DNA from 4 places in the Paenibacillus sp. FSL R5-192 genome. Region 2 is predicted to be linked to each of the others. Evidence: predicted binding sites of a transcription regulator. Region 2 holds the regulator's gene; each other region holds the start of a gene.
The links. Region 2 encodes Rex, which represses fermentation and respiration genes when NADH is low (regulators of the CRP and FNR family bind a similar motif). Its sites were predicted from a motif close to TTGTGAAATATTTCACAA; they were not measured.
Positions count from the first base shown of each region.

Region 1 (7,679 bases), on a different contig from region 2:
TGGAGAAGGTATTGGAAATCCCGTCAAGACTGTGTTCATAAGGCAATTTGGCTACCGAGCCAAGGGATGCCAGTGCACCTTTTTTGTCACGACCATGCATTGGGTTTGCACCTGGAGCAAATGGTTCACCTGCTTTACGACCATCCGGTGTAGTCCCTGTTTTCTTACCATATACCACGTTGGAAGTGATCGTCAGAACGGATTGTGTTGGAACTGCGTTACGGTAAGCTTTGTGCTTGCGAATCATGCCCATGAAGTTCTCGACCAGTTCAACAGCAATGCTGTCTACGCTGTCTTCATTGTTACCGTAACAAGGGAAGTCTCCTTCGATTTCGAAATCAACAGCGATGCCTTGTTCGTTACGAATTGGTTTTACTTTGGCATATTTGATTGCACTCAGTGAATCTGCTGTAACTGACAGACCAGCGATACCACAAGCCATCGTACGTACAATGTCACGGTCATGCAATGCCATTTCGATACGCTCATAGCTGTATTTATCGTGCATGTAGTGAATGACGTTGAGGGTGTTCATATACAGCTTAGCCAGCCACTCCATCATTGGTTTGAAGCGTTTCATAACCTCATTGTAATCCAGCACTTCGCTAGTAATGGCAGGATACTCAGGTCCAACTTGTGCTCCGGATTTCTCGTCACGACCACCGTTGATCGCATACAGGAGAGCTTTTGCCAGGTTGGCACGAGCGCCGAAGAATTGCATTTGTTTCCCGATCTTCATCGCCGACACACAGCAAGCAATACCGTAATCGTCACCGTAGATCGGACGCATCAGATCATCATTTTCATACTGGATTGAGCTGGTTTCGATGGATACTTTACTGCAATAATCTTTGAAAGCTTCTGGAAGTTTCGTTGACCAGAGAACAGTCAAGTTTGGTTCTGGTGCAGGACCCAGGTTGTGCAGTGTATGCAGGAAACGGAAGCTGTTTTTGGTTACACGTGTTTCACCATTCACGGACATACCACCGATGGACTCAGTCACCCATGTTGGATCTCCACTGAACAGTTCGTTGTAATCCGGTGTACGCAGGAATTTGACAATCCGCAGTTTCATTACGAAATGGTCAACCAATTCCTGAGCCTGTTCTTCGGACAAAATCCCTTCTTGCAGGTCACGTTCAATGTAGATATCCAGGAAAGAAGATACACGTCCGAGTGACATCGCAGCACCGTTCTGTTCTTTGATCGCAGCCAGATAACCGAAGTACAACCATTGGAATGCTTCTTTTGCTGTTGTCGCTGGCAAGGAAATATCGAACCCGTGCATATCGCCCAATTGTTTCAATTCTTGCAATGCACGAATCTGTTCAGACAATTCTTCCCGCAGACGAATGACATCTTCATCAATAACATCAACTTCGAGTGCATTCAGTTCGCCTTTTTTGTTACGAATCAGGAAGTCTACCCCGTACAAAGCTACACGACGATAGTCACCGATGATCCGGCCACGGCCGTAAGCATCTGGCAGACCTGTAATAATTCCTGCTTTACGCGCTGCACGCATGTCGGAAGTATAAGCATCGAATACACCTTGGTTATGTGTTTTGCGAATGTTTGTAAATATATCAATGACGCCCTGTGGCATTTCAAAGCCATATGCCTCACATGCGTCAATCATCATGCGAATTCCGCCTGTTGGTTGAATGGAACGTTTGAACGGAGCATCGGTCTGAACGCCGACAATCTGCTCTTTGGATTGATCCAGATAACCGGGTTGGTGAGAAACAATAGTACCTGGTGTGTTCACGTCAACGTCAAGGACACCGCCGTTATCCCGTTCTTTTTTGGTCAGATCAGATACGATCTCCCACAATTCTTTGGTATTCTGGGTTGCACCTGCGAGAAATGCTTCGTCACCGTAATACGGAGACAAGTTGTGTGCCAGAAAATCATTCACATCTACGGATTTGGTCCATGTTCCTTTGGTAAAGTTTCTCCAGCCTGTTTGTTGTTTGACATCTTTTTCAATCACCGACATCGTAATCCCTCCACTAATTTGGATTTCTGGACACATAACATCTTGCTTCATTCGTAGCATTGTGTGCCCAGAGCCGCGATTAATGTGAATTGTTTCACATAAACCGGAACATGTTCTCTCTACTTGGGAACCGGAACCGCGGGATGAATGTTTTTCTTACATTTTCAGTATACGACTTGGGGCTTTCATCATCTGTGATTTTTGTCACAAAGCCAGTGAACTAACTCACTTCACCTGCGCTGTGTCCCATTGCCCCCTGTAAATTTCACACTTAGCCACTGCGCGGGCAGAACAACTTCCGATCGCTGTTATCCCCGGATTTTTTCAATTTTATATTTCAAAGGGGAAAATCCGGGGATAAAGGCGAACGCTCCGCTTCTTCAGTTTTTTCTGCCCACTCCGTTATTGTGTGAACATCTGGCTCAAACAGCCACATCACGGATTCCGTGTAACCTCTATAGAACCCGTTGCTCCTCTATGCTCGGAGCAAACCAAATCTTAGAATAAATCCTGAAAAACAGATGCTCGCTCTTCTGTTTTTCTGCCCACTCCGTTAATGTGTGAACATCCGGCTCAAACAGCCACGTCACGGATTCCGTGTAACCTCTATAGAACCCGTTGCTCCTCTATGCTCGGAGCAAACCAAATCTTAGAATAAATCCTGAAAAACAGATGCTCGCTCTTCTGTTTTTCTGCCCACTCCGTTAATGAGTGAACATCTGGCTCAAACAGCCACATCACGGATTACGTGTAACCTCTCTAGAACCCTTTTGCTCCTCTACGCTCGGAGCAAACCAAATCTTAGAATAAATCCTGAAAAACAGATGCTCGCTCTTCTGTTTTTCTGCCCTCTCGTTATTGTGTGAAAGACGGCAATCGGGGCTCCCCTCTCGGGGAACCCTGATCTTCTTGCCGTAAAGCACGCTTTGTTCTAAATTTATTATTCAAACTTTCCGTAGAAAGCGTTGCGGTATACATCAGCCAGTTCAGTTACCAGCGGCAACTTCGGATTGGCGGTTGTACATTGGTCTTCGAAGGCACGGTCTGCCAGATAATCGACATGTGCTTCAAAGTCTTTGGCATCAAATCCAATTTCCTGGAACGATTCTTCAATGCCCAATGTTTTGTTCAGTTTGCGAATCGCATTGATGAGACTGGTTACGCCTTCTTCTGTTGTGCGAGCAGGCAATCCCAAGATACGGGCAATTTCGGCATACCGCTCATCCGCTACAAAGTGCGAATATTTCGGGAACGATGCAAATTTGGTCGGTTTTTTTGCGTTGTAACGAATGACGTGTGGCATCAGGATTGCATTTGTGCGTCCGTGTGCGGTGTGATACTGACCGCCCCATTTGTGCGCCAAGCTGTGGTTGATGCCCAGGAATGCGTTGGCAAACGCCATACCTGCAATCGTGGAAGCATTATGCATTTTCTCACGTGCCAGTTTATCTCCTTGCAGTGCCGATTGCTCCAGGTATTGGAATACCAGTTGGATTGCTTTGATCGCAAGTCCATCCGTGTAATCATTTGCCATAACAGATACATAAGCTTCAATCGCATGCGTCAGTACGTCCATACCTGTATCGGCAACGGCTGTTCTCGGCAGGGAGTACACGAACTCCGGATCGACAATCGCTACGTCTGGTGTCAGCTCATAGTCGGCCAATGGATATTTGGTGTTACCTTGATTTTTATCTGTGATAACCGCGAACGATGTCACTTCAGAACCTGTACCTGATGTGGTTGGGATCGCTACAAATTTCGCTTTTACGCCGAGACGTGGATATTTGTAGATCCGTTTGCGGATATCCATGAATTTTTGTTTCAGATCGTTGAAGTCCGTGTCCGGGTATTCATAGAACAACCACATGGCTTTGGCAGCATCCATCGGTGATCCACCGCCGAGTGCGATAATGCAGTCTGGTTGGAAGCGGCGCATCATTTCGGTTCCGCGGTCTACCGTTGTTGTGGATGGATCTGGCTCAACATCGGAGAATACTTCGATGGCTACCGGCATTTGGCGTTGACGCAGATAGTGTTCTACCTTTTCAACATATCCAAGCTTCACCATCATGGCATCCGTAATAATCGCCACACGTGTGATGTCAGGCATTTTGGCAAGATACTGCGTTGCCCCTTTTTCGAAGTAGACTTTGTTCGGCACTTTGAACCATTGCATATTCACGGTACGGCGAGCCACCCTTTTCACATTGATTAAGTTCACAGCGGTTACATTGGAAGAAGTCGAGTTACGTCCGTATGATCCGCATCCCAGTGTCAATGACGGCATGTTTGTGTTGTAGATATCCCCGATGGCACCATGTGTGGATGGTGAGTTCACAATAATCCGTCCAGTTTGCAAACGATCTGCGAATTTGCTGATCACTTCTTCATTTGTGGAGTGGATAACCGAGGAGTGACCCATGCCGCCAAAAGCAACCACTTCTGCTGCACGTTCAATGCCCTCTGCTGCCGTTTTAACTTTGTAACAAGCCAGTACCGGGCTTAATTTCTCAGCCGACAATGGGAATTTGGTACCTACCCCTTCAATCTCGGCCACGAGAATTTTGGTGCCTGCCGGAACTTCAATACCGCACAACTTCGCAATACTCACCGCAGATTGACCAACAATCGCCGGGTTCACCGCACATTTCTCGGCATTAATCGCACCTGCTGTCAATTTTGCTGCTTCATCTTTGTTAACAAAGTAACAGCCATTTGCAATCATTTTTTTCTTCACTTGATCGAAGATCGGTTCTTCAATGATGACCGCTTGTTCAGAAGCACAGATCATGCCGTTATCGAAAGACTTGGACAGGATCAAATCCGTTACTGCCTGATTGATATCCGCGCTTTTCTCGATAAAGCAAGGTACGTTACCCGGTCCTACGCCCAGTGCAGGTTTACCACAGCTGTACGCTGCACGTACCATGCCTGATCCGCCTGTTGCCAGAATGAGAGCCACATCATTGTGATTCATCAGTTCGTTTGTACGATCCATGGAAGGATCATCAATCCACTGAATGCAATCTGCTGGTGCACCATGTTTCACAGCCGCTTCCAGCAGGATTTTGGCAGCTTCCCGGCTACAATTCTGTGCAGATGGGTGAAAACCAAAGATGATCGGGTTACGCGTCTTGATGGAAATCAATGCTTTAAACATCGTCGTTGATGTTGGGTTGGTAACTGGTGTAATACCCATGATGATGCCGACCGGCTCCGCAATTTTCTGGAAGCTCTCATATTCGTTATCTTCAATCACACCTACGGTTTTATCGTACTTGATACTGTGGTACACATATTCTGTTGCAAATATATTTTTGGTGATTTTATCCTCATACACTCCGCGGCCTGTTTCTTCTACGGCCATCTTGGCGAGCATCATGTGTTTATCCAGACCCGCAAGTGCCATCGCTTGCACAATCCGGTCAATCTGCTTCTGGTCCATCTTCATGAATGCGGCGTGTGCTTTATTCGCTTTGTCGATTAACGTTTGAATATACTGACCTGCTGTCGGTTCTTTTGCTGGGGCGACTTCGTTCTTTACAGCCATCTCCCTCATCCTCCTAAAGGTTCGTATTAGTTTGTCTCTCTCGTTTACATTCACATCGTAACATGACAATAAACTTAATTATGTGATTTTTTTCACAAAGTATAACAAATTTAATTTAAGTTTTGTAGTGTCCTTCGTATGACCATTTTCACTTCCTATCTAAAATATAGAGCTGTAAAATTCATCCTCTCCATTAAAAGTGAATTTTATCACAATGTTTGAAATTTCGTCATTTTTGCCCCCTTTCCTTCCCCCTCAAACGGTAAGATTAGGTATATACTGAACTTAAAAATTGAACCACCGCAATTTGTACCGTCCTTCCTCCCGGCCGAGATGACCCTGATCAGGACGGCAACGGTTTGCGGCGAACCTCGGAGGCTACTGCTTACTACAGAAGGTCGTCCGATGGACATAAAGGGGAGATAGACTTATGAGAGAACTAACAACTGTACTGGAAAAGCGCGGTAATACTAACTGTTTCTCGGAAGCAAATTTCAACCATCTGCTGGTTACCATGAAAGATAGAACCTATCCGGAAGGTACACATCTGTACTGGGAAGGCGACATCTCTGACAAACTTTATTATATGAAACGGGGCCGTGCCCAGATCACCAAATCCACGGATGAAGGCAAGGAACTGATCATGTATATGTATCAATCCGGTGATATGATTGGGCAGGCTGATCCCTTCTTTGGCTCTAAACACAGCTTCTCAGCGGAAGTATTGGAGGACAGTGAGATCGGTGTACTGGAACATAAAGACCTGGAAATGTTAATTTGCCAGCATTGTGACTTCGCGATCGATTTTATGAAATGGATGGGCATCCACCACCGGTTGACACAGACCAAATTCCGGGATCTCATGTTATATGGCAAACCGGGTGCACTTTGCTCCACCCTCATTCGGTTGTCGAATTCGTATGGTGAGCCTCATGGAGAGCATGTCATTATTCACAAAAAAATTACCCATACGGATTTGTCCAATATGATTGGAGCCACTCGTGAAAGTGTAAACCGCATGTTAAGCGATCTGCGTAAGAAAGATGGGATTGAATATGACAATGGCATGATTGTCATCAAAGATCTGAAGATGCTGCAAGGAATCTGTCACTGTGAGCTTTGCCCGAACGAGATCTGTCGTATTTAATATTTGACTATGCTAATCGGATCTTGTTTATATATTTAATGAAAAAAAGCCCAGTTCTCTAAAAAGAGATTGGGCTTCTTGGTATACTTAGGATGCATTGGTTAATTCAAGCTTAACCGCATCACGTGGATTCAATTTCATGTCCAGACCATTTTCCATTAATTCTTTGTCATTCACCATAATGACCCACCGCTCATTCATACGAGGCGTGACATTCTCGACCGAAACGACAAATTTGTTATTCTCCGACATTCTTACAATGCCGCTGGACTTCAACACATCACGAACTGTGCACTCTTGAACGTAGACGCCGGCATATTGACGATTAAGGGTTGGCATAATGTTTCCACCGCTAACCTTGAGTAACGTTGTCTGATATGCAACGCCATCCCCCCCACTGTCAGCGGCTTTCACGTAAATGATCACTTCATCTTTGGCATGAAGCTCCATGTCCCAATCTTCCTGTTCAATATCCTTGCCATTTAATTTGACAGCCCAGCTCAGCGAAGAATCCAGAGAAACTTCACCCACGGATTGAATCCGCTTGCCATCTGCCGTAAAATCAACCAGTCCGCTATTGAGTAATGCTTTTTTGAGTGTCAAACCCTCACTAAAATCTCGCTTAATGGACTTTGTTGCATCAGGCAAAAACGTACTGCCATCTACAGCCACTGTGATTGTATTCGCTGTTTCTGTCTCTTTGACAATTGGCTGCTCAGAAGGCTGTGTCTCACTACAACCAGCCAAGATCGCCAGTAGGAGCAAACATACACCTATGTAACCGGGGATTTTCTTCATCATGTAGGTAACACCACCCTGCGTAAAATCATTCACCCTGTTGTCCATAACCTCTATTATGGCACAACCTTCGGCAAAAAAAAGTGTCAAAGCCGTTACTTTTATAGGGTACCGCCTGCAAATAAGGCTTGTACAAGAAAGAGAGCCTGCACACAGGCTCTCCAATCTAAATTATTTTTACG
Region 1 is NZ_ASPR01000079.1:306,279-313,957, reverse strand. Features, by position in the region: gene pflB (formate C-acetyltransferase) at 1-1,999, opposite strand, end outside; gene adhE (bifunctional acetaldehyde-CoA/alcohol dehydrogenase) at 2,940-5,552, opposite strand; gene C161_RS30960 (Crp/Fnr family transcriptional regulator) at 5,983-6,699, shown strand; gene C161_RS30955 (hypothetical protein) at 6,787-7,500, opposite strand.
Region 1: a site for Rex is predicted at 5,633-5,650, ahead of adhE (bifunctional acetaldehyde-CoA/alcohol dehydrogenase). Genes of this name have one in related genera too.

Region 2 (7,679 bases):
CTGTAGAAATTGTACCCTGTCCAATTGTTCGCGAAGAGGATGGTCTTGCTCTCAGTTCACGTAATGTCTATCTTAGCGCAGAACAGCGTACACAGGCCTTGGTTCTGTCGAAGGCACTGCGTGCAGCTCAGGAAGCCGCAGATACAGGTGTAGCTACTACAGCCGCAGATATCCGTCGTATTCTGCGCGAGCACATTGCAACCTCACCGCTTGCCGTTATCGACTACGCCGAGATTCAGGCTTTTCCAAGTCTGGAGCCGCTCACAGATCAGGAAGAAGTTCAAGGCCGTGACGATCTGCTCATCGCACTTGCGGTGAAATTCGGAAAAACAAGATTGATTGACAATATAAGGTTGCAAAAATCGGAGGTACTGTCCCATGTTTAGAACACTGATGAAATCCAAAATTCACCGGGCTACGGTAACGGAAGCCAACTTGAACTATGTGGGTAGTATTACCATAGATGAAGACTTGATGGAAACATCCGACTTGATGGAAAACGAAAAAGTGCAAATTGTGAACAACAACAATGGTGCACGTCTGGAAACATATGTGATTCCAGGACCACGCGGAAGCGGGGTCATATGTCTTAACGGCGCAGCTGCACGTCTGGTACAGCCTGGAGATAACGTCATTATCATTTCTTACGCCATGATGTCGCAAGAAGAGGCAAATACTCACAAACCAACCGTTGTATTTGTAGATGGACGGAATAAACCTGTACAAACGATGAAACAGGAAGTCCACGCAACAATTATGTAATCGACTGGTAAGGAGAATGAAATCGGCCCTTGAAGCAAAAAATGAGTACAGGTCACTGCACTAATCCATTTTTTCAAGGGTGGGGATGCATCGATGTTCCAGCATGTTTTCGCAGAAATGAACGACATGTTAGATGAAATTATCAAGAGCTATCCTTCCGCTGAAGGCCTGAACAAACAAGAATTGCTGCAAAAGTGGAACTTGCTTAAGCGGATGAGTGACGGAATGCTGGATGAATGGCTGATGTTTGAAGAAAAGATGAGCCAGGTGAGGGAGCGAGAGATGGATAAGCCTGCTTCCCTTGAACCGGAACAGGAAGCTGTTACCGCTCTGCCTGAACTCCATCTGGAATGTTTCAGTCGAGGTCAGGGTTATTTCAAATTACAGATGTATCCGCAGGCGATCATGCAGTTCTCCCGGGTTGTGACCGACCATCCGGAGAGTGCATTGACTCGTTTTTACCTGGCGCTCGCGTATCTGAATCTGGAACAAATGGCGGAAGCCGGAACACATTTACAGCAGATCATGTACCTTAAAGGTTCACCTCGCTTGAAAGGGCTTGTGTGTAACGCCCTGGGCTGTATTCAAGCCAAGCTTGCCAATCCCGAAGCTGCATGTTCACTCTTTGCACAGGCCCTTCAGTATGACCCGACATTGACCGAACCACTGTACAACATGGAAGCATGCAGGTTGAACAGGGGAAAATTGCAATATGCTAATCAGCTGACGACCCTTCATTAAGCGGGAATTCGGCGACAAAAAAACGGTGTTCCCTCCTTTGGCATAGCGGCGGGGACACCGCTTTTTTGTCAGTTAATTTTCAAATCCCCTTTTTTTTGCTATGCTGTAACATAGACTGGAATGGAAGGGACCGTACATTGCAATGAAATTTGCCGTATTGGATTTCGAAACAACCGGCACGCAGTCCGACGGTGAGATTATACAGGCCGGACTTGCCATCATAGACCATGACTACAGCATAACTCAAATATATAGTTCTTATGTGAACCCTGGTGTACCGATTCCCCCGTTTATTTCGGGGTTGACGGGTATTACCGATGCAGATGTGGCGGACGCTCCTTCACTCGAAGAGATGATGATGGAGATGGTTCCGCTACTTAATGATGTGGTGCTTGTTGGACACAACGTCGCTTTTGATTTTCACTTTTTGCAGAATGCTCTTGACCGTTGCGGTTATTTGCCGTTCACTGGCCGCATTCTGGACACGATTGATTTTCTGAAGATCACATTCCCATCACTGGGTTCTTATCAACTTGGTTATGTGTCTTCCGAATTTGGATTTCAACATGATCGCCCTCACCAGGCAGACAGTGACGCACTGGCGACAGCCTATGTGCTGCTCAAGTGTCTGGATGAGTTAAAGGAATTACCGCTCATAACGATTCAGCGCCTCAGTGACCTGTTTGCACCAGAAGACAGTGACTTGGGTTGGTTTTTGGACGGAATGCGCAGTGAGAAGGAAGCAGAGCCGATTCAGGATCTGGACGGACATACCTATTATCGTCAGCTTGCTCTTAATGTAAGTGATTGGACCGATATTGGTGCACCACGCGATGAGCGGGAGGCTAACCCCCTCGATGGTGTAAGCTTCGAACAGTTTATGGACCAGGTTCGGGAGAATCTGAAGGATACACTGGATCATTACGAAGAGCGTGAAGCGCAGACTCAGATGTTCAGCAGTGTAAGGCAAGCCCTGGATGAAGAGAAACATCTCTTGATCGAAGCTGGAACGGGTACCGGTAAATCTCTAGGGTATCTGTTGCCTGCTATTTACGAAAGTGTGAAGCAAGAACAGAAAGTTATGGTTAGCACGCATACGATCAATCTGCAGGAGCAATTGAGAGAGCGGGACATTCCGATGCTGACTCAAGTGGTTCCGTTCCCGTTTAAGGCTGCTGTATTCAAAGGACGTGGACATTACCTGTGCCTGCGCAAATTTGAACACAAAATCAATAAACGTGAATTCGCCACACCGAAAGAGGATTATTTCACAGCTGCTCAGATGATCGTCTGGCTTACGCAGACCGAAACCGGAGATGATGAGGAACTTAACCTTAGCGGACGCGGAGGGGACTTCTGGGAGACCGTACAGAGTGAATCCGAATCATGTCTGGGAAGATCCTGTCCATGGTTCCGTAAATGCTTCTACCATCGTGCCAAACATGAAGCAGGGTTGTCTGATATCGTAATCACCAATCACTCCAAATTATTTACGGATGTGAAAGCCGCGCATCAGCTGCTGCCAGCCTATGAGAGTCTTGTGATCGATGAGGCACATCATCTGGAGGATGTCGCTGGTAAACATCTTGGAATGCATATGAAATATTTCACCTTGGTTCATACACTGACCCGCCTATTTAAAGACAGTCGTAATGGACAGCTGCCTATGCTTCGTTCGCAGTTATCCGGGCATGAAAATTCGGTGCAATGGGGCTCCATGGTGGATCAGATGTTCCCGCTCGCTCTTGAAGTTAAGGAGCTGTGGGATCGTATGAGCGATGCCTTGTTTGGTCTGTTGCCTGAACGAAGTGATGCTTCACCGGGAGAGACGGGGCAATTTTCACTGCGTCTGAAAGCATCTCAGAAACCTGCAAAATGGCAGGAGTTGCAGGATCTGGAGAACCAGATCTATGTGACTCTGGGTGATTTGGTTCGCAAAGGGGACAAATTGCTGCTTGAAGTGAAAGAGGATCAGGATGATTATCAATCGGATAGTCTGATCACGGACATTACAGGACTGCTGAAAGATCTGACCACATTGAAGGAGAATCTACGTTTCTTCATGCGAATGGATGATGCCAAAACGGTGTACTGGATGGAAGCCAGCGGCCAATTCCGCAGCAAATCTCTCCAGCTGTATGCCGTACCTGTAGATGTGAGTGCACAACTTAAGGATTTATTTTTTGATAAAAAGAAAAGTGTTGTGCTTACATCGGCTACGCTTTCGGTAGATAAGTCATTCCAGTTCATGATTGAACAGCTTGGCTTGCAGGAAGCGGCCGAGAACAATCGGCTGTTAACGTCGATGTTGCCATCACCTTTCAACTATCGCGATCAGGCACTTCTGGTGATTCCGCGTGATTTCCCGAGTGTGAAGGGAAGTGTGGGTGATGCGCACTTTGTTAATATGCTGGTGCAATCACTTGCAGAGACGGCAATTGCTACGCGTGGACGCATGATGGTTCTGTTTACTTCATACAAGATGTTGCGACAGGTCTATGATCCGCTGAAGGAGGCACTGTCTGGCAACGACATCTCGTTGCTTGGGCAAGGCGTTGACAGTGGAAGTCGTTCCAAATTGACTCGCAGGTTTCAAGATGCCAAAGCAACGGTACTTCTGGGCACAAGCAGCTTCTGGGAGGGTGTAGATATCCCGGGAGAGGCGCTAACCTGTCTCGCTATTGTGCGATTGCCTTTCCAGCCACCGAATCATCCGTTGGTGGAAGCCAAGAGTGAGCTGCTTCAGGAACAGAAGAAAAATCCGTTCATGAAACTGTCCGTGCCACAAGCGGTCATTCGTTTCAAACAGGGATTTGGCCGGTTGGTGCGTACAGCAAAGGACAGAGGAATTGTCATTGTTTATGATACACGGGTGATTGAAGCGTATTATGGTAAATTCTTTTTATATTCATTACCTGGTCCCAAAATGGAGCACATGCTCACGGAGCAAATGGTTCCACGAATTACCGAGTGGTTGGAAAAACCTGCTAATGAACAAAAATAATGGTTGTTTTGTTCGTTATATCATTGCATGACACTATCGTTTGGCGTTAAACTTTATTAGATATTTCCGTATCCGATTAAAGCAGTTGCACGTAAGAACTTATAACCCAAATTACAAGGAGCATTCTGTATAAAATGTCACGTTTATCTTTGAGTTTTATACAGAATGCTCATCTTTTCATCTATTATTTTATCGTGGCCTTGGTAAGGGGGAGCAAGAATGAAATCGGATAAAATTTCGGAAGCGGTGGTACGACGTCTGCCTGTATACTTGCGTTATTTGAACGAGTTGCATCAGCGTGAGGTGGCTACTGTTTCTTCTCAAGAGCTTGGACAGAGGCTGGATCTGAATCCGGCCCAAATTCGCAAAGACCTGGCTTACTTCGGTGATTTTGGTCGTAAAGGGATCGGGTATGATGTATCCTATTTGATCGAAAAAATTCGTCACATTCTCAAAATCGATCAGCAAATTAATGTGGCTCTGGTAGGCGCGGGTAATCTCGGACAGGCCTTGTCCAACTACAACGCATATCTGAAAGACAACATGAAGATTGTTGCTGTATTTGATGCATACGGACCGAAGATTGGTAGTCAAATCAACAGTTTGACGGTAAAACCAATGGATGAATTGACGGAAGCGGTTAAAACGGAAAATATTCGCATCGGAATTATCACGGTTCCGGATACGGAAGCCCAAAATGTAGCCGATCAGCTTATTGAATCAGGAATTGAAGCGATCCTTAATTTTGCACCAACCATTCTAAAAACACCGCCGCATATCCGCATTCACCATGCTGACTTTACAACGGATCTGCTTAGTTTGGCCTATTACTTGGAGACTGGAAAGGACGACGAGGAAGATGACAACAAATAGATGGGTAATTCACAACGGCAAATTTGCCGTTAATGAAGGCGGCACAACATGGAACGTGGTCCACGGATACATGGTTGTTGAGAATGACAAGATTGTGCATATTGGTGAGACATTGCCGGATGAAGACAAAAATTGTACCAAAGTGGATGGAAAAGGACTGTTCTTCCTGCCGGGTCTGATCAATACGCATGGTCATGCAGCGATGTCGTTGCTCAGAGGGCACGGAGACGATCTTGCATTGCAAGTATGGTTGCAGGAAAAAATGTGGCCGATGGAAGCGAAAATGACTTCAGAAGACGTATATTGGGGAACTTCGCTATCGGTGCTTGAAATGTTGAAAGGCGGAACTACAGCTTTCCTGGACATGTACGATCACATGGATCAAGTTGCCAAAGTTGTGGAGCAATCCGGCGTTAGAGCAGCACTGGCACGTGGTGTAATCGGGTTGTGCTCGGAAGAAGAACAATTGCGGAAGCTGGAGGAGTCGGCTGCGTTTGCGCGTGAGTGGAATGGACAGGCAGATGGTCGCATTACAACCGTAATCTCGCCACATGCACCATATACATGCCCTCCGGACTACATAGAGAAGCTTGTGCAGGTCGCGAACGACCTAAACCTTCCCCTTCATACACATATGTCGGAAACGCTTCGTGAAGTCGAGCAGAACGTGGCTGATTATGGACTGCGTCCTGTGGCACATCTGGAGAAACTGGGCTTTTTCTCTCGTCCATCCCTGGTTGCACATGCGGTGCATCTGAATGACGAAGAGATTGAGATTCTGGCCCGTCATGATGTGGCTGTATCCCATAACCCGGGAAGTAACCTGAAACTCGCTTCCGGTGTTGCGCGGGTACCTGCGTTGCTGAAAGCAGGAGTTACCGTGTCACTCGGAACAGACGGACCGGCAAGCAACAACAACCTGGATATGTTCGAGGAAATGAGACTGGCTGCATTGATCCACAAAGGTGTATCTGGTGACCCGACGGCAGTGCCAGCAGGCGAAGCGTTATTACTCGGAACGTCATACGGTGCCAAATCCATCTTCTTGAACAATACCGGAGCACTCCAGGTCGGCATGAAGGCTGACTTTATCGCCTTGGACATTGAACAGGCACATTTCTATCCACATACAGACCTGATCTCACATACAATCTACTCGGCTTCTGCCAAAGATGTTGAGCACGTATGGGTGGATGGAAAACAAGTGGTGAAACATGGCGAATGTCTGACGTTGGATGAAGAACGCATTTTGCGTGAGTCTCAATTGGCATTTGATGGTCTGCTTGCTCGTTAATTGCAGGACAGCATCATAGGGAAAGGAAGTTCGGCTTTTGAAGAAAAAAAAGAAGTGGATATGGATTTCGCTGCTTGCACTGGTTCTGATTCTGTTTGGACTTCAGCGTTATTACGTCCATGTCACGCAGGACCAACGCAAGGAAGAAGCGCTCGCCATACAAGCAGCACAGGAGCAACTGGGCATTACATCCTATGATGAATTGCGCAAGTACATCTGGGGAGACAAAGAAGGCTCTGACAACATCTACTGGACCCTGATCGGCAAAAACAAGGATAACCAGGATGTTATGGTCTGGGTTAAATTCGATGCAAACAATCAACCGGTTAAGGGTGCAAACGCTATACACAGTGAGCTGCTGCAGAATGGCATGTCCGAAGCGCAGATACGCAATCGCTTCAGTTCTGAAGTTCCTTCCGGTGAGATTAAACGAATCATGCCCGGAGTTGTGAATGGAATATATGTGTGGCAAGTGTATTATAAAGACGGTACGCATAACCACTATCGCTTTTATCGTTTTAGCAACGGAGAACAGGTGGACCTGGTCTACACACTCCCGAACAGCTAGAACAAGATAGAGTGAGATAACTAGAGAATTAAAGAAATGAAAGAACCGGCAGACGGATATCCGACTGAACCGGTTCTTTGTGTTGTCTGTAAACATATTTGATTTAAATAGTTAAAATTAATAATTTATTCATATTTTCGCCTTCGAAATTGTATATACGATGTGATATACTCAGATATGTACTCAAAGTTATATTCAAAAACAAATAATCCTGTCGAAATTCTCGCAGGAGTCAATGTGCACATATTCGTATATACCAATAAGCCAGTAGGTTGGGCCAAAATCTGGGAGGGGTAATTCACTTGAAGTTAAAAGTATTGCCTATTGCTATAACTGCCGTCATTTCAGCCGTTGTGTTGTTTGGAGGTTGGTTTGTATATCGTCAGGTGGCTGTGCAGAATCCGATTGAAAAAATGGTAACCCAGTACGATGGAGTC
Region 2 is NZ_ASPR01000024.1:42,282-49,960, reverse strand. Features, by position in the region: gene panC (pantoate--beta-alanine ligase) at 1-386, shown strand, start outside; gene panD (aspartate 1-decarboxylase) at 379-762, shown strand; gene C161_RS18855 (tetratricopeptide repeat protein) at 880-1,503, shown strand; gene dinG (ATP-dependent DNA helicase DinG) at 1,646-4,507, shown strand; gene C161_RS18845 (redox-sensing transcriptional repressor Rex) at 4,727-5,380, shown strand; gene C161_RS18840 (amidohydrolase) at 5,367-6,674, shown strand; gene C161_RS18835 (DUF5590 domain-containing protein) at 6,712-7,242, shown strand; gene C161_RS18830 (hypothetical protein) at 7,545-7,679, shown strand, end outside.

Region 3 (7,679 bases), on a different contig from region 2:
CTTATGGACGAGCTGATACTTCGATGCCATGGAACATTTTACTCTGGCCTTCTTCATTGCGAATCGCTTTTTGCCAAGGTTCTTCAACATGCTCAAGTGCAAATTCAATCCGCTGCATCAACGCTTTACGTTCCTCAAGGTTATTCACAACCACCGAACGAATATGCTCCAGACCCATGCGTTCCACCCACTCGGAAGTCCGTTCCAGATAGTTACCTGTCTCGCGGTAATATTGCATGATGGCGCCGCACAGTTCAATCAACTCTTCATCTGTTTTCACTTTGCATAAGGAATCAGCCAGTCTAGCTTTAATACCGCCGTTACCACCGATGAATATTTCCCAGCCTCCGTCGTTACCAACGATACCGATATCTTTTGTACATGCTTCTGCACAGTTCCGCGGACAACCGTTGACGGCATATTTAAACTTGGCTGGCAGATCCAGACGTTCGAATTTACGTTCGATGCGAGCGCCCATGGCCATGGAATCCTGTGTACCGAATCGGCAGAATTGGGAGCCGACACATGTTTTGACCGTACGCAGCGATTTGGCGTATGCATAACCTGAAGGCATATCCAGTTCAGCCCAGACTTTGGTCAGATCTTCTTTTTTAACACCAATCAAATCGAGACGCTGACCGCCAGTCACTTTGACTGCTTTTACATCATATTTGACTGAAACGTCAGCGATACGTTTGAGGTCCGCTGGTGTAGTCACCCCGCCGTACATCCGAGGTACAACCGTATACGTTCCATCTTTTTGAATATTCGCGTTCATCCGTTCGTTAACAAAACGGGATTCTTTCTCATCTTCGTGTGTGTCTGGTGCAATCATGCCAAGGTAGTAGTTGATCGCCGGACGACATTTGGAACAACCTTCAGGTTGACTCCAACCCAGTACATTCATGACCTCTTTGGTCGTTTGTAGTCCTTTTTCACGAATCTCGGCTACAATCTCATCCCGTCCCATGGAAGTACATCCGCAGATGCCCTGTTTGGCTCCAGTACTGAAACTGTCTCCAAGTACATATTGCAGAATCTGTTCCACAACCGGTTTACACCCACCGCAAGAGCGTGTTGCACCGGTACAGGCTTTGATTTCATCAACAGTGGTAAGGCCCTGGTTTGTAATTACATCAACAATGGCTCCTTTGGTTACCCCGTTACATCCACAGACGATCTCGTCCTCGGGCATCGTTTCAACAGAGGTTGCTTTCTTATGACCGCCGCAGCCTGTACCCATGAGTGAACCATACAATTCCTCGGTCATTTCGGTTTGATTTTTAATCAGTTTCTGCAATTCGGCAGAATCCGTAATGTCACCGAAGAGAACAGCGCCGACCATTTTATTATCACGAAGCAGAATTTTTTTGTAAGTCCGTTTCCAGTCATCTTTGTGCGAAATGACGGTGTGCTCTGGGCTGTCGATGAATTCACCAGTTGAAAAGACATCTACACCCGAAATTTTCAATTTCGTGGATACAACTGAACCTTCATAAGGAGCGGTCTCCACACCGCAGATATGTTTCGCGAGAATCATGCCTTGCTCGAACAATGGGGCAACGAGGCCGTAACATACGCCGCGGTGCTCTGTACATTCCCCAACCGAATACACATTCTCAAGGGAAGTCTGCATATAGTCATTCACGACAATGCCCCGGTTGACTTCCATACCGCTTTCCCGAGCTACGACCGTATTAGGTTTAATCCCTACAGCCATGACCACAAAATCAACATTCAGAACCGTATCATCTGCAAAACGAATCCCTTCAACGCGTTCGCCGCCCAGCAGTTCGGAAGTCTGCGCACCCATCTTGAACCGGATACCCTGACGTTCGAGTTCTGCCTTCAACATGGCTGAAGCTTGTGGATCAAGCTGACGCTCCATCAGATCTTCCATCAGATGCACTACGGTAACTTCCATACCAAGTTGTACCAATCCTTTGGCAGCTTCAAGGCCTAGCAGTCCGCCCCCGATAACGGCCGCTCGTTTATACTGTTTAGCAGCTTCCAGCATGACATTGCAATCGGCGATATCGCGGAAACCGACAACACCTTCTTTGTCATGTCCTGGTACAGGGAGAATGAAGGAGTTGGAGCCAGTCGCAATGATGATTTTGTCATAAGGAACGCGAGTTCCATCTTCAGTCACAACTTCGTGCGTCTCGGCATCGATTCGTGTAACCGTTGTGCCTGTGTGCAGCGTAATGCCGTAATCTTCATACCAGTGAAGGTCGTTCAGCACGATATCGTCCAGTGTTTTGCTTCCTTCCAGTACATAAGACAACATAATGCGGTTGTAGTTAGGATAGGGCTCTGTGCCAAAAACGGTAATATCAAATCGCGTAGTTAATTTTAAAATTTGCTCAACGGTACTGATTCCTGCCATACCGTTACCAATGATAATGAGGTTCTCTTTTTTTCCGTTCATGTGTGTATGCCTCCTTGAATAGACGCTGTACATTACTCAAAATTTTAGTGGTTTATATTTGAAATTATACAAGTAGTTGACGACAGTTTATGTGATTTAATTCACTAATAAAGATAAAAGAGTCATAAATATAATAATGTGAGCCCCATCACAGAAAGTTATATTTATTTTCATACAAATAAGAAATGCGAACTATTGTTCTTATTTTGTTTTCGTTGTAAAATCGAAACTGGGCCGTATTGTTCCCGATTTCTTCGAAAGGACGTTTTTGCATCATGATGGGAAGATCTCACCTTATTATCGGGACCGGCGTGTCGCTTTCTGTTCTGCAGTTGGCCGGTATGCCGGTGACTGCGCCGGCAGTTACGGTTGCTCTGATTGGTTCGTTATTGCCTGACATTGATGAGCCAAATTCGCTGCTGGTATCCAGAGCCTTGCCTAACAGTCTGATCAGGTTGTTACAGACGATTCTGTTGCCCACAGCTGTATTTGTGTACTTCTATGTTCATGCCAAACCATGGAACCTATTGCTTGCGATCCTCATTGCGCTTGTGTCATTCCTGCCTTCGCGTTCGCTTCGCAAAGTGTTGATGTTTGCGATTGGACTCGGGCTGGTCTTTTATGGTCACGCGTTCGCACCGTGGAACTTGATTGCAGGCAGTTTGTTAATGCTCTGTACCACACTGACTCATAGGGGACTGACACATACCCTGTACGGAACCGCAATATGGGCGGGCTTGTTGTACAGCACGACCCAGCAGCAGGGACCGGAGATCTGGGTAGCGGGAGGCACGGCATATGCGATGCATCTATTGGCCGATTCACTAACCAATCGGGGTATTCGTCCGTTACCACCGCTCAAGTGGCGCATACGGGTGAATCTGATGAGTACAGGGACCAAGCGTGGGGCCGTTGTAGAGAATGTCTGCATTGTGCTTACTCTTATTCTGGCCTGGATTGCATTCTCACCGCTATTTCTATAGCCATCCAAAAACGCCAGCCCGCATATTGTGGGCTGGCGTTTACAGGTATGCATTTCATAATGAATAAATCGTAATAACTTAGCCAATTCAGGATTGAGAAGGAGAATCAGTCAGGTCGTCAATATCGGAAGAACCAAATACAAATAAAACAACAAGAATGACAATGATCAGTAGTTCAGCGAACCCATTTCCGTCAAAGTCAGACATCACTTCAACCTCATTTCTTGGCGTTTAGGAATTGATTCTCTGTTGGAAAGCCCGTATAACGTCATTCAACGTCATATCGCCACCGATCTCATCGAGGAATTGCACCAGTTTGTCTTGATTCGATGGTGTAATATTTTGTAGCGATTTATACTGCCCAACCAGTTCAACGACCAGTGTAGCTTCTCGAAACAACGTGACCGCATCCACTCTTAACTTCCCACTGACCAGTAATGCTGCAACGATAAGTTCCAGATTTCTTCCTTTAAGGTTGCCATTGAGAAGGGTGTTTGCGGCATTTGTTTTTTTGGAACCTTTATTCGATTTTCCATTCCTTCTCACTGCCATAACAGGTCCCCCGCTGTTTGGTGTTTAATTCATCTTCCGTTATTGTATCTTATGTGTAATTCCCTATAATGTTCGGCCTATTAATCTACGTGTCTAACTGATATCGTTGTGAATATAAAAAAGAGACCTCCCGATGGATAGGAAGTCTCTTGTCAGCTATTACGCGTTATTAATTATGGTATTCATCGTTGTCCGATCCAGACCTTTGACCAGTTTCACGATCAGTTCTTTGGCCGCATCGTAGTCATCCGTATGAATGATGGAAGAAGAGGTATGGATATAACGTGCGCAGATACCAACAACTATTGATGGTACACCAATGCCACTCAGGTGAACTTGACCTGCATCTGTACCACCTGGTGAGATGAAATACTGCATTTTGATCTGATTGGATGAAGCCGTATCTTGAACATATTCAACCATTCCGCGATGGGTGAACATACCCGGGTCAAAAATACGAAGCAATGCGCCTTCTCCGATATGTCCAAATGACTGTTTGTCACCTGTCATATCATTTGCCGCGCTACAGTCAAGTGCAAAGAAGATATCAGGCTGAATCAGATTGGCCGCCGTACGTGCACCGCGAAGCCCCAGTTCTTCCTGAACCGTTGCACCAGCGTAAAGTGTGTTAGGAAGTTTTTCCTTGTGCAGCGCTTCAACCAGTTCAAGTGCAAGTCCTACGCCGTAACGATTATCCCACGCTTTGGCCATAATTTTTTTCGGGTTCGCCATAGGCGTAAATTCACAGATCGGTACGATCTGCATCCCTGGATGAATGCCCCAGGATTCTGCTTCCGCACGGTTGTCTGCTCCAATATCGAGATACATGGAATTCAGATCCACAGGTTTATTCCGCTGGGACTCGTCCAGCAAGTGTGCAGGTGTAGAACCTACAACTCCGGTAATCCGACGATCAGGTGTGATGATTTCCAATCGTTGAGACAGTACAGCCTGACTCCACCATCCACCCAGTGGACGGAATTTGACCATACCCGTTTCCGTAATGCCTGTAGTCATGAAACCTACTTCGTCAAAGTGTCCGGCTACCATAACTTTAGGACCGGATTCCTCCCCGCGTAATACACCAAATAGACTCCCCAGGCGATCCTGGACGAACTTATCAGTATAAGCGGAAAGCTTATCTTTCATCCAACCGCGAAGCTCACGTTCAAAACCGGATGCGGAAGGAAATTCCGTCAACGTACGAAACATATCCATCGTTTTTTCATTCATGTGTCAACAACTCCTCTGTTGGTATGTATTTCAGGTCACAGTAGAACGGCTACCCGCCTGTTGTCCTTTTAAGATGTAGTTCAAAAAGTCTTTTATCTTTTTGAACATGCACTTTAATATGCTGAGGACTTGTTATTTAACCACTGGTCACATTACAGTATGAACCTTGCGCAAGTGATTGTCCATGTTTATGTCACGTATTTAAGGCATATTTTGGGCGCTTACCGTGTCCAAGTTTCATGACTCTATCCGCTGTAGTCGCAGTCCTGATGCCACTTCAATGAATATGAATATATGGAGGAGATGTCATCATTTTGTGAAGTTCTTTATTTCAATATTTGTTTGTCTGTTTACAGGAAGGAGCTAAATATCCAATGAAGCCTCCAGAAGAGGGCACGGAAAAAGTACTGTTTATCGTTCTTTTTATCTTGCTCGTGATTGTTCTTCTTTATTTATAGACGTATCTAAAAGTCCTCAGATCCGGCGTATTCCCATCTTGCTTTCACAACATAATCTTGTTGGAAACATATGCTGTCTGTCGCCGGATACATAACCTTCCGATTATTAACAAACAATGAATATAGGATTACACACATTGGCATTCAGCCGTAGCTTTGAACCATTTTCACATAGAGGAGGTCTTGTATCTTGCCAGCTCAATCTGCATCCGGAAGCGAAAAAAAATCGTCGTCCCTGTCCATGGATGAAAAGGAGTACAAAAAAGTCGCAAAAAAACATGAGCCGCCTCGTCCAATCCTGAAAAATTGCCTCAAAGCATTTCTGGTTGGGGGTACCGTCTGTTTGATTGGACAGGCCATTCAAGAGGCTTTTATGGCCGGTTTCGACATGACATCAAAGGAAGCTTCCAGTCCTACGGTAGCGGTCATGATTCTCATATCGGTTATTCTAACATGTCTCGGCGTTTACGATAAAATGGCTCAATGGGCAGGAGCGGGAACGGCTGTACCGGTTACCGGATTTGCCAATTCCATGTGTTCTGCTGCACTGGAACATCGTGCTGAAGGACTGGTGCTCGGTGTAGGGGCCAACATGTTTAAACTTGCTGGTTCCGTTATTGTGTTTGGTGTCGTGGCAGCATTTGTCGTAGGGATCGTTTATGCCTTTTTGGGATTTGGAGGTGGGCACCTGTGAAACGATTGGGTCGCCAGACATGGCAGTTTGAGAATCGTCCGCGGATCATCGGTAAATCCGCAGTTGTAGGACCAGAAGAAGGCGAGGGTCCACTGTCATCTGATTTCGATTATGTCTACGACAACCTCGAGATCGGCGAGAAAACGTGGGAAAAGGGAGAACGTAAACTGCTCGAACAGGCCTCCCAACTGGCTTTGATAAATGCAAATATCACCAAGGAAGAGCTTCAATTTTTTGTGGGTGGAGATCTGATGAACCAGATTATCAGCAGTTCCTTTTCAGCGCGAAAACTGGGTGTGCCTTACTTGGGTGTCTTTGGAGCCTGTTCTACTTCCATGGAAACGTTAGCGTTAGCGTCCATGATTGTTGACTCCGGAGCTGGCGATTATGTTCTTGCAGGAACGGTGAGCCACAACTGTACGGTGGAGAAACAATTTCGGTATCCGACGGAGTATGGCTCCCAAAAGCCGCCTTATGCCCAATATACCGTCACAGGAGCAGGGTGTGGTGTGGTCTCCCGTACGGGTGATGGTCCCGTTGTTACCAAAGCCACCATTGGACGCATTATGGATTTGGGCATCAAAGATCCCTTTAATATGGGTTCAGCCATGGCGCCAGCAGCAGCCGACACTATAATCTCTCATTTCAGGGATACGGGATTGGAACCCGGCTATTATGATCTCATTGTGACCGGGGATCTGGCTTCCGTCGGTCTGCCAATTACGAAAGAGCTTTTGCAAAAAGAAGGCATTCCCATGGAACAGACAGTTTTTAATGACTGCGGCCTGATGATCTATGATCGGGAGAAACAGCCTTATGTGGTTGCCGGGGGAAGTGGCTGCGGATGTTCTGCCACCGTCACCTATGGTCATATTTTGAACCGGATGCAGAAGGGTGATCTTAAACGGGTGCTCGTTGTTGCTACCGGGGCGCTGTTATCTCCGATTTCGTACCAGCAGGGTGAAAGTATTCCTTGTATTGCACATGCCGTAGCCATAGAAAAGGAGGGATAAAGGTAATGCAGTTCTTGTGGGCATTTATTGTTGGCGGTTTAATCTGTGTTATCGGACAGCTTTTAATGGATGGGGTTAAACTGACGCCAGCTCATACCATGAGTACACTTGTTGTGACAGGTGCGCTTGCGGATGCATTTGGCGTGTATGACCCCTTGGTTAAATTTGCAGGTGCGGGTGCTACCATCCCCATCACAAGTTTCGGTAATTCCTTGGTGCACGGGGCATTGACGGAGTTGGAAAAAGAGGGATGGCTGGGTGTGATTACAGGGATTTTCGATCTGACTGCTGCGGGAATATCGTCAGCGATCATCT
Region 3 is NZ_ASPR01000008.1:85,427-93,105, forward strand. Features, by position in the region: gene nirB (nitrite reductase large subunit NirB) at 2-2,431, opposite strand; gene C161_RS04995 (metal-dependent hydrolase) at 2,707-3,414, shown strand; gene C161_RS05000 (hypothetical protein) at 3,646-3,966, opposite strand; gene C161_RS05005 (M42 family metallopeptidase) at 4,126-5,199, opposite strand; gene spoVAC (stage V sporulation protein AC) at 5,848-6,351, shown strand; gene spoVAD (stage V sporulation protein AD) at 6,348-7,364, shown strand; gene spoVAE (stage V sporulation protein AE) at 7,370-7,679, shown strand, end outside.
Region 3: a site for Rex is predicted at 2,521-2,538, ahead of nirB (nitrite reductase large subunit NirB). Genes of this name have one in related genera too.

Region 4 (7,679 bases), on a different contig from region 2:
ACCTTTGAGCATTGCACCCATAATGGCTGCTGTTGTAACCGTACGCCCCATGGCAGCTGTAGCCGTGGGAAACGTATCGTGTCTTCTGCGTAGTTCCTCAACCAGTTCCGTAGTCTGGATAGCAAAGGCTCTTACCTTTCCATTCATTGCTGTACCACGAATTAACCGGTCATGCTTGTTGTTGTTTTCCAAGTCATTCAGCCTCCTTTGGCGTATCGCCATAATAGTCGTAACACAGAAAAAACGGCACAACACTTAAGCTGTAATCTCAGCCCGCTGTATGCCGTCACTATGCTCACCTTTCCCGGTTCCGCTCATATATAATACGCAGCCCTTCAAGCGTAAGCAGCGGATCAACTTCCTCTATACTACGGGTTTCTTCTGCGATAAGTGTAGCGAGACCACCCGTCGCGATAACTCGGGGCTTCGCTCCCATCTCCTCGCGAATACGTTCTACAATACCATCTACCTGCCCTGCATAGCCATATATAATACCTGCTTGCATGGCATGAATAGTATTACGGCCAATAACCTTTTTAGGTTTCTCCAGCTCTATACGAGGCAACTTGGATGCCCGCTCATAGAGCGCTTCAGTGGCGATCTGAATGCCAGGTACAATAGCTCCCCCCAGATAGTGGCCTTTCTCGTCAATACAGTCAAAAGTCGTTGCGGTACCGAAATCGACCACGACGAGAGGGCCGCCATACTTCTCAACGGCTGCCACTGCATTAACAATACGATCTGCACCCACTTCACGAGGGTTCTCGTATCGCAGATTCAAGCCAGTTTTGATACCAGGCCCAACGAGCAAAGCTTTTTTGCCTACATACTTCTCACACATCGCTTCAATTACATTTACCAGTGGCGGAACCACAGATGAGATGATGACACCTTCGATGTCACTTGCCCTGATGCCGGACATATGAAATAAATTATAAATCAATACGCCGTATTCATCCACTGTTGACTGACGTGATGTACTCAGACGAAAGTGGTGCAGCAATTCCCGGCCTTGATATACGCCGAGCACCATATTGCTGTTCCCCACGTCTACAACTAGAATCAAAGAGGTTCACCCCTCTTTCTTTTCATTTAAATCCAGACTAATATCCAGGCTCTCAAAGGAATAGGTTAACCTGCCAACCGAAATTACATCCACACCACTCTCTGCAATACCACGAATGGTCTGAAGAGACACGTTACCGGATGCCTCAACCTTCACATGAGGAGCCTGTTCACGAATAAGTTCAACCGCTTCACGCATCCACTCTGGATGCATGTTATCCAGCATAATGATATCTGCCCCGGCTTGCAAGGCTTCTCTCACCTGCTCCAGATTTTCAGTCTCCACTTCAATCGTCATCGTATGTGGGATAACGGTTCGCGCACGCTGTACCGCCTCGGTGATTCCGCCTGCACCCTTGATGTGGTTATCCTTAATCATAACAGCATCGTACAGTCCAAATCGATGATTCGCTCCGCCACCCACGCGCACTGCATATTTCTCAAGTAATCGGTGGCCCGGCGTTGTCTTACGTGTATCCACGAGCCTGGTCTCAAGACCATCCAGCACATCCACGTAGGCACGCGTACGCGTAGCTATTCCGGACATACGTTGCAGCAAGTTAAGTGCCAATCGTTCCCCCGTAAGCAGTGAATGTGTACTTCCCTCTACCTCGGCCAAAATCATGCCATGGGTAACCTTGTCTCCGTCTGTTACCTTCGGTGAAAATACAAGATCAGGATCAACGACTTGAAATACAAGTTCAGCTACGATCATGCCTGCAATAATACCATTGTCTTTGGCGTGTATAATGGCCTTGGATTGGTTGCCTGCCGGGATCGTCACACTCGTTGTAACGTCACCTGCACCAACATCTTCACGAAGCCAGTTTTTGATCGATTCGATAAGCCCTTCATTATATCCATTCAGTATCATGACATCAATTCCTCCACAATCGCTTGTTCTCGCTGTTGCAGACTATGCTTCTGCCACACGATATCATCACGTGCCGGGAAATCCTCACGATAGTGAGCCCCCCGACTCTCCTCGCGATGTAATGCACCGCTGGTAACTAACCAGGCACAGGTCAGAAGGTTGGCATACTCCAGCTCTTCCTTATGAGTGAGTGTCTGATCAAAAAATTGCAATTCCTGTTGCAGCTTGTCCATGGCCTTCTGCAGGTCCTCACCATTCCGGCGCAAGCCGACCTGACGAACCATCATTTTCTGTAATCGTAAGCGTCTTTCGGATACCGGCTTTTGCTCTTCCATGATCTTGTTAATCTTGTTATTCATGTCCACAGATGAAGGCGCAGCCCCTTGTAATAAACCAAGCGGAGGAAGAGATTGAATACGATCAACAATTCTCCGCCCAAATACAATCGCTTCTGATAAAGAGTTGCTTGCCAGGCGGTTAGCTCCATGCACTCCTGTAGAAGACACCTCGCCACAAGCAAATAATCGGGAGATACTGCTCTCTCCACTTAAATCCGTTTTCACTCCACCCATCATGTAATGGGCAGCAGGTGCAACGGGAATCCAGTCCGTTGTCATGTCCAATCCATAACGCATACAAGTCTCATATATGGTAGGGAACCGATGCTTGATCATCTCTGGCTGTTCATGTGTAATGTCCAAGTACACAAAGGTACTGTTGGTGGACTCCATCTCACTAACAATCGCTCGTGCCACGATATCGCGTGGGGCCAGTTCAAGCTGGGCATGATAACGATCCATGAAGCGCTCACCCTTCACATTGCGCAAATATGCTCCTTCGCCGCGTACGGCTTCTGACACAAGGAAACGCGGGGCCCCCGGGTAACAAAGAGAGGTGGGGTGGAATTGGATAAATTCCATGTCACGAACAATAGCTCCAGCCCGATAGGCCATGGCTACACCATCGGCAGTAGCTACATCCGGATTCGTCGTGTATCGGTACAGTTGTCCTGCCCCACCAGAGCAAAGAACGGTTGCCTGTGCCTTCACGAACACTTGCGATCCGTCATCCTTCTGAACCAGAGCGCCAATGCATTCCCCTCGATCTCGATCTGTAATCAGGTCAACAACAAAATGCTCATCCCATACTTCAATCCCAGGATGTTCATTCACTTCAACAGCAAGAGCACGTACAATCTCATATCCCGTTGCATCTCCGTTGGCATGCAAAATACGGCGGTGGCTATGCGCACCTTCCTGCGTCAACGCCAACTCGCCGTTCTCCAGATCAAATAAAGTACCCAAACGAATCAGTTCCTTCACTCCGTCCGGCCCCTCATTCACCAATACCTCTACCGCTTCGGAGCGGCATAAGCCCGCTCCTGCTACAAGTGTGTCCTGCAAGTGATAAGCAGGCGAATCATCCTCAGCAATAACCGCAGCGATGCCTCCCTGCGCATATCTGGTGTTACTTTCAAGTAATGACTTCTTCGTGATCATTAATACACGTTGTTGTTCACTTGCCTTAATGGTAGTAAACAAACCAGCAATCCCTGAGCCTATAACCAGTACATCCGTCTCTACCATGGGTAGCGCAGACAGATCGAAATCAACTAAATATTGCGGTATCATGTTATTCACCTGTCTTGGAGCAAGAGTAGCGCATCCTACTTTACCAACAACATGCGCTCTAGTGATTCTCTGGCTTTGTCGGCAACGGCCGGTGGCACATAGATTTGCGGCTTCATCGTTTCCAGGCATTTCACCAGTTTCTTCAAGTTGTTCACCTTCATGTTGGGACATACGAGGAACTTGGTAGCAAAGTGGAACTGTTTATCCGGACTATCCAAACGAAGCTGATATCCTGTACCATCTTCGGTACCTACGATAAATTCCTTCGCTGATGAATTTTTGCAATACTCCAGAATAGCTGTTGTGCTGCCTACAAAATCACCCATTTCTACAACCTCAGGGCGACACTCTGGATGGACAACAAACTCTGCATTTGGATGCTTGGCTCTCATCTCTACCACATCTTTGACTGTAAGCATATCGTGAGTGTTGCAGTAACCTTCCCAGATAATCATTTTCTTGTCTGTATGCTGCTGCACATAATGTCCCAGGTTTTTATCCGGTACCCAGATAATTTCGTCGGAATCCACCGATTGAATAACCCGGACTGCGTTCGCTGATGTACAACAGATGTCAGTCTCTGCTTTGATCTCAGCCGAGGAATTGATATACGTAACCACCTTGGCATTAGGATGTTGTGCTTTCAATTTGCGTAGTCCATCCACATTCACCATATCTGCCATTGGGCAGCCCGCACGTTCGTCCGGAATAATAACTGTTTTATTTGGCGCAAGAATTTTAGCGCTTTCACCCATAAAATGAACACCACAGAAAACGATCACATCCGCATCTGTCTGTGCTGCCTTCTGGGCTAACAGAAATGAATCTCCACGGAAGTCGGCAACCTCCTGTACTTCGTCACGTTGATAATAATGGGCAAGAATAATGGCATTACGTTCCTTTTTCAACACCATAAGCCGCTCACGCAGCTCGCGGTTCATCTCAGCCTTGCGCTCTAAAGCCAGAGCTTCCACCTGTGATCCTCTCCTTTATCGGGACAGCGTCATGCGCTGTTTCGTGGGCTAACCTAAGTCGTTATCTTCGCTTGAGAAACGAATCACAAGCGGTTTAACAACTAATTTACACAACGTTCACGACTCTGTCAATAAATGAAAAAGGCCCGGAACAGCGCTGTAACCACCTGTTTGCTAACTGGTTCGCCATCTAACTCCCGTTTATCTTTATCTATCCTCTTTTAAAATAATGGATAAAAAAAGAGAGCCCCGAGGGCTCTCTTGATTTCACCTGCTATTATAGCCAGATGTATTGTGCATTAAGACGTTGGCTTCGTTCCGCCATCATCCGGGTTATTGTTATTACCCTTTTCCAGATTCGGAGCTTCGTTTGGAATATCTCCGGCTGGTGGCTCAGGCGTTTCATCTTTACCTTGAATACGAACACGCACATCACCGATGGTGTCGATGATTGGCTCTCCGCCTTCAGTTGGTGTGCCTTCACCATCATTGTCATTCTCTGCTTTTGGAGTCAAAGAACCTGTTTCGATCAATTGCTTGATCTGATCCATTTCCAAAGTCTCAACCTCAAGCAAAGTTTGAGCGATCAGGTGCATCTCTTTTGAATGTTTAACAAGCAAGTCCTTACACTTCTCATAACAGTCATTAATAAAGCGTTGCATTTCCTGATCAATCTCGTAAGCAATGGAATCCGAGTAATTCTGTTCATGACCGATATCCCGACCAAGGAATACCTGTCCTTGTGAACTTCCGAATTGCATAGGTCCCAATTTCTCACTCATACCGTATTCCATAACCATGCTGCGAACAATACCTGTCGCTTGCTGGAAGTCACTGTATGCACCAGTACCAATTTCTCCGATGAACAATTCTTCAGCTACACGACCCCCGAGAAGTCCGGTTACTTTATCCAGCAATTCCTGCTTGGTAACCAGCATACGGTCTTCTTTTGGCAACATGATTACATATCCACCCGCACGTCCGCGCGGAATAATGGTCACTTTATGTACCATATCAGCATGTTCGAGGAAGTATCCAACAATGGTATGACCTGCTTCGTGATAAGCAACGATTCGTTTCTCGCGATCACTGATGACACGGCTTTTCTTCTCCGTACCAACGATGACACGGTCAATCGCTTCGTCAACTTCCTTCATGGAAATATCTTTACGGTTACGACGCGCTGCAAGCAATGCCGCTTCGTTCAAGAGATTTTCCAAATCCGCACCAGAGAAACCTGTTGTACGCTTCGCGATAATATCCATCTTCACATCTTTGGTCAGTGGTTTATTACGGGAATGTACTTTCAGGACAGCTTCACGACCTCTTACATCAGGGCGGTCAACCGTAATTTGACGGTCAAAACGTCCAGGACGCAGCAAGGCAGGGTCCAAAATATCTGCACGGTTCGTTGCGGCTATGATGATAATACCTTCGTTAACTCCGAATCCGTCCATCTCAACGAGCAACTGGTTGAGTGTCTGTTCACGTTCATCGTGACCACCACCGAGACCAGCACCACGCTGACGTCCTACAGCATCAATCTCATCGATAAAGATGATACATGGGGCATTTTTCTTCGCATTTTCAAACAAATCACGTACACGTGATGCACCGACACCGACAAACATTTCCACGAAGTCGGAACCTGAAATAGTGAAGAATGGTACACCCGCTTCACCGGCTACGGCACGAGCGAGCAATGTTTTACCGGTACCTGGAGGCCCTACGAGCAATACGCCCTTAGGAATCCGCGCACCTACTGCTGCGAATTTACGAGGGTCCTTGAGGAAGTCTACAACCTCAACAAGTTCCTGTTTCTCTTCGTCAGCACCCGCAACATCTTCAAATGTAACCCGCTTCTTCTCTTCGTTGTAGAGACGAGCACGGCTTTTACCAAAGTTCATTACTTTACCGCCGCCGCCTTGAGCCTGATTAAACAGGAAGAAGAACAGCAGGAACATAATGATCAAAGGAATAAAGGAAGTCAGCAACGTCAACCAGATGCTGTCACCTTTCATTGGCTCCTGATGATATTGGAAATTGTTAGTTTCACTTGCAGCTACAAGCTCACTAATTGCCTCATCCGTAGGAGGAATATACGTTGAGAAATTTTCTGATTTGGCGCCATCAGGTGCCTTCTTGTATTGACCGGTCACGAGATACGTTTGACCGTTGAATTGAACCGTCAATTCAGAGACATTGTTGGCTTTGATCGCTGCACGCAACTGATCATATCTAGGATTATCGGTGGCTTCGCCGCCATTGCTGACGAACTGGACTATCCCCACCACAACTAAAAAAAGAATCAAATAAAAACCAGAATTCCGGATGAACCGATTCATCCCCTACCTCCTCTCGAGACACTTTAATTATTTTAACATAGCCCGACATGGCTTCTCAACAGAAGCCAAGAACAGCTCAAGGCTTGGGTCGGGCAGGATATTAGCTACTATAGACTTCCGGCTTCAAAATCCCGATATAGGGCAGGTTCCGGTACTTCTCCGCAAAATCCAAACCGTAACCAACGATGAACGCGTCAGGAATGTCAAAGCCTGTGTAATGAGCTTCCAACTCAACTTTACGGCCTGAAGGCTTGTCGAACAGCGTAACCACACGCACCGACTCGGCACCGCGGTTTTCTAGCAGTTCAATCAGATAGCTGAGTGTAAGTCCGCTGTCGATAATATCTTCGACAATCAGAACTTCCCGTCCTTCAACGGATACATCCAGATCCTTAATGATTTTGACAACACCTGATGACTTGGTGGAAGCGCCGTAACTGGATACTGCCATAAAATCCATTTCAACAGGTACCGTTATGTTTTTAACCAAATCAGCCATAAATATAAACGCACCCTTGAGCACACAAATGACCAAAGGATTGCGATTTGCATATTCGGCACTTAGTGTTGCGCCTAATTCCTTGACTTTACTCTGAATTTCTTCTTCACTGATCAATACTTCCTGAATGTCGTTCTGCAACTGTGCGAACCTCCTAAGTTATACTATGAAAGCCTTACCTGAACCATAACCACTACCCCTGAATCGCTGAATCGCCTACAGTCATGTACAGGATTGCGGAAGTGCCCTCCCTGACAGGAGCCACACTGGACCGTCGAACACCCGGTAACC
Region 4 is NZ_ASPR01000007.1:14,859-22,537, forward strand. Features, by position in the region: gene hslO (Hsp33 family molecular chaperone HslO) at 1-192, opposite strand, end outside; gene C161_RS04400 (type III pantothenate kinase) at 296-1,066, opposite strand; gene nadC (carboxylating nicotinate-nucleotide diphosphorylase) at 1,073-1,939, opposite strand; gene nadB (L-aspartate oxidase) at 1,936-3,570, opposite strand; gene nadA (quinolinate synthase NadA) at 3,606-4,544, opposite strand; gene ftsH (ATP-dependent zinc metalloprotease FtsH) at 4,844-6,889, opposite strand; gene hpt (hypoxanthine phosphoribosyltransferase) at 6,990-7,529, opposite strand; gene tilS (tRNA lysidine(34) synthetase TilS) at 7,582-7,679, opposite strand, start outside.
Region 4: a site for Rex is predicted at 4,616-4,633, ahead of nadA (quinolinate synthase NadA). Genes of this name have one in related genera too.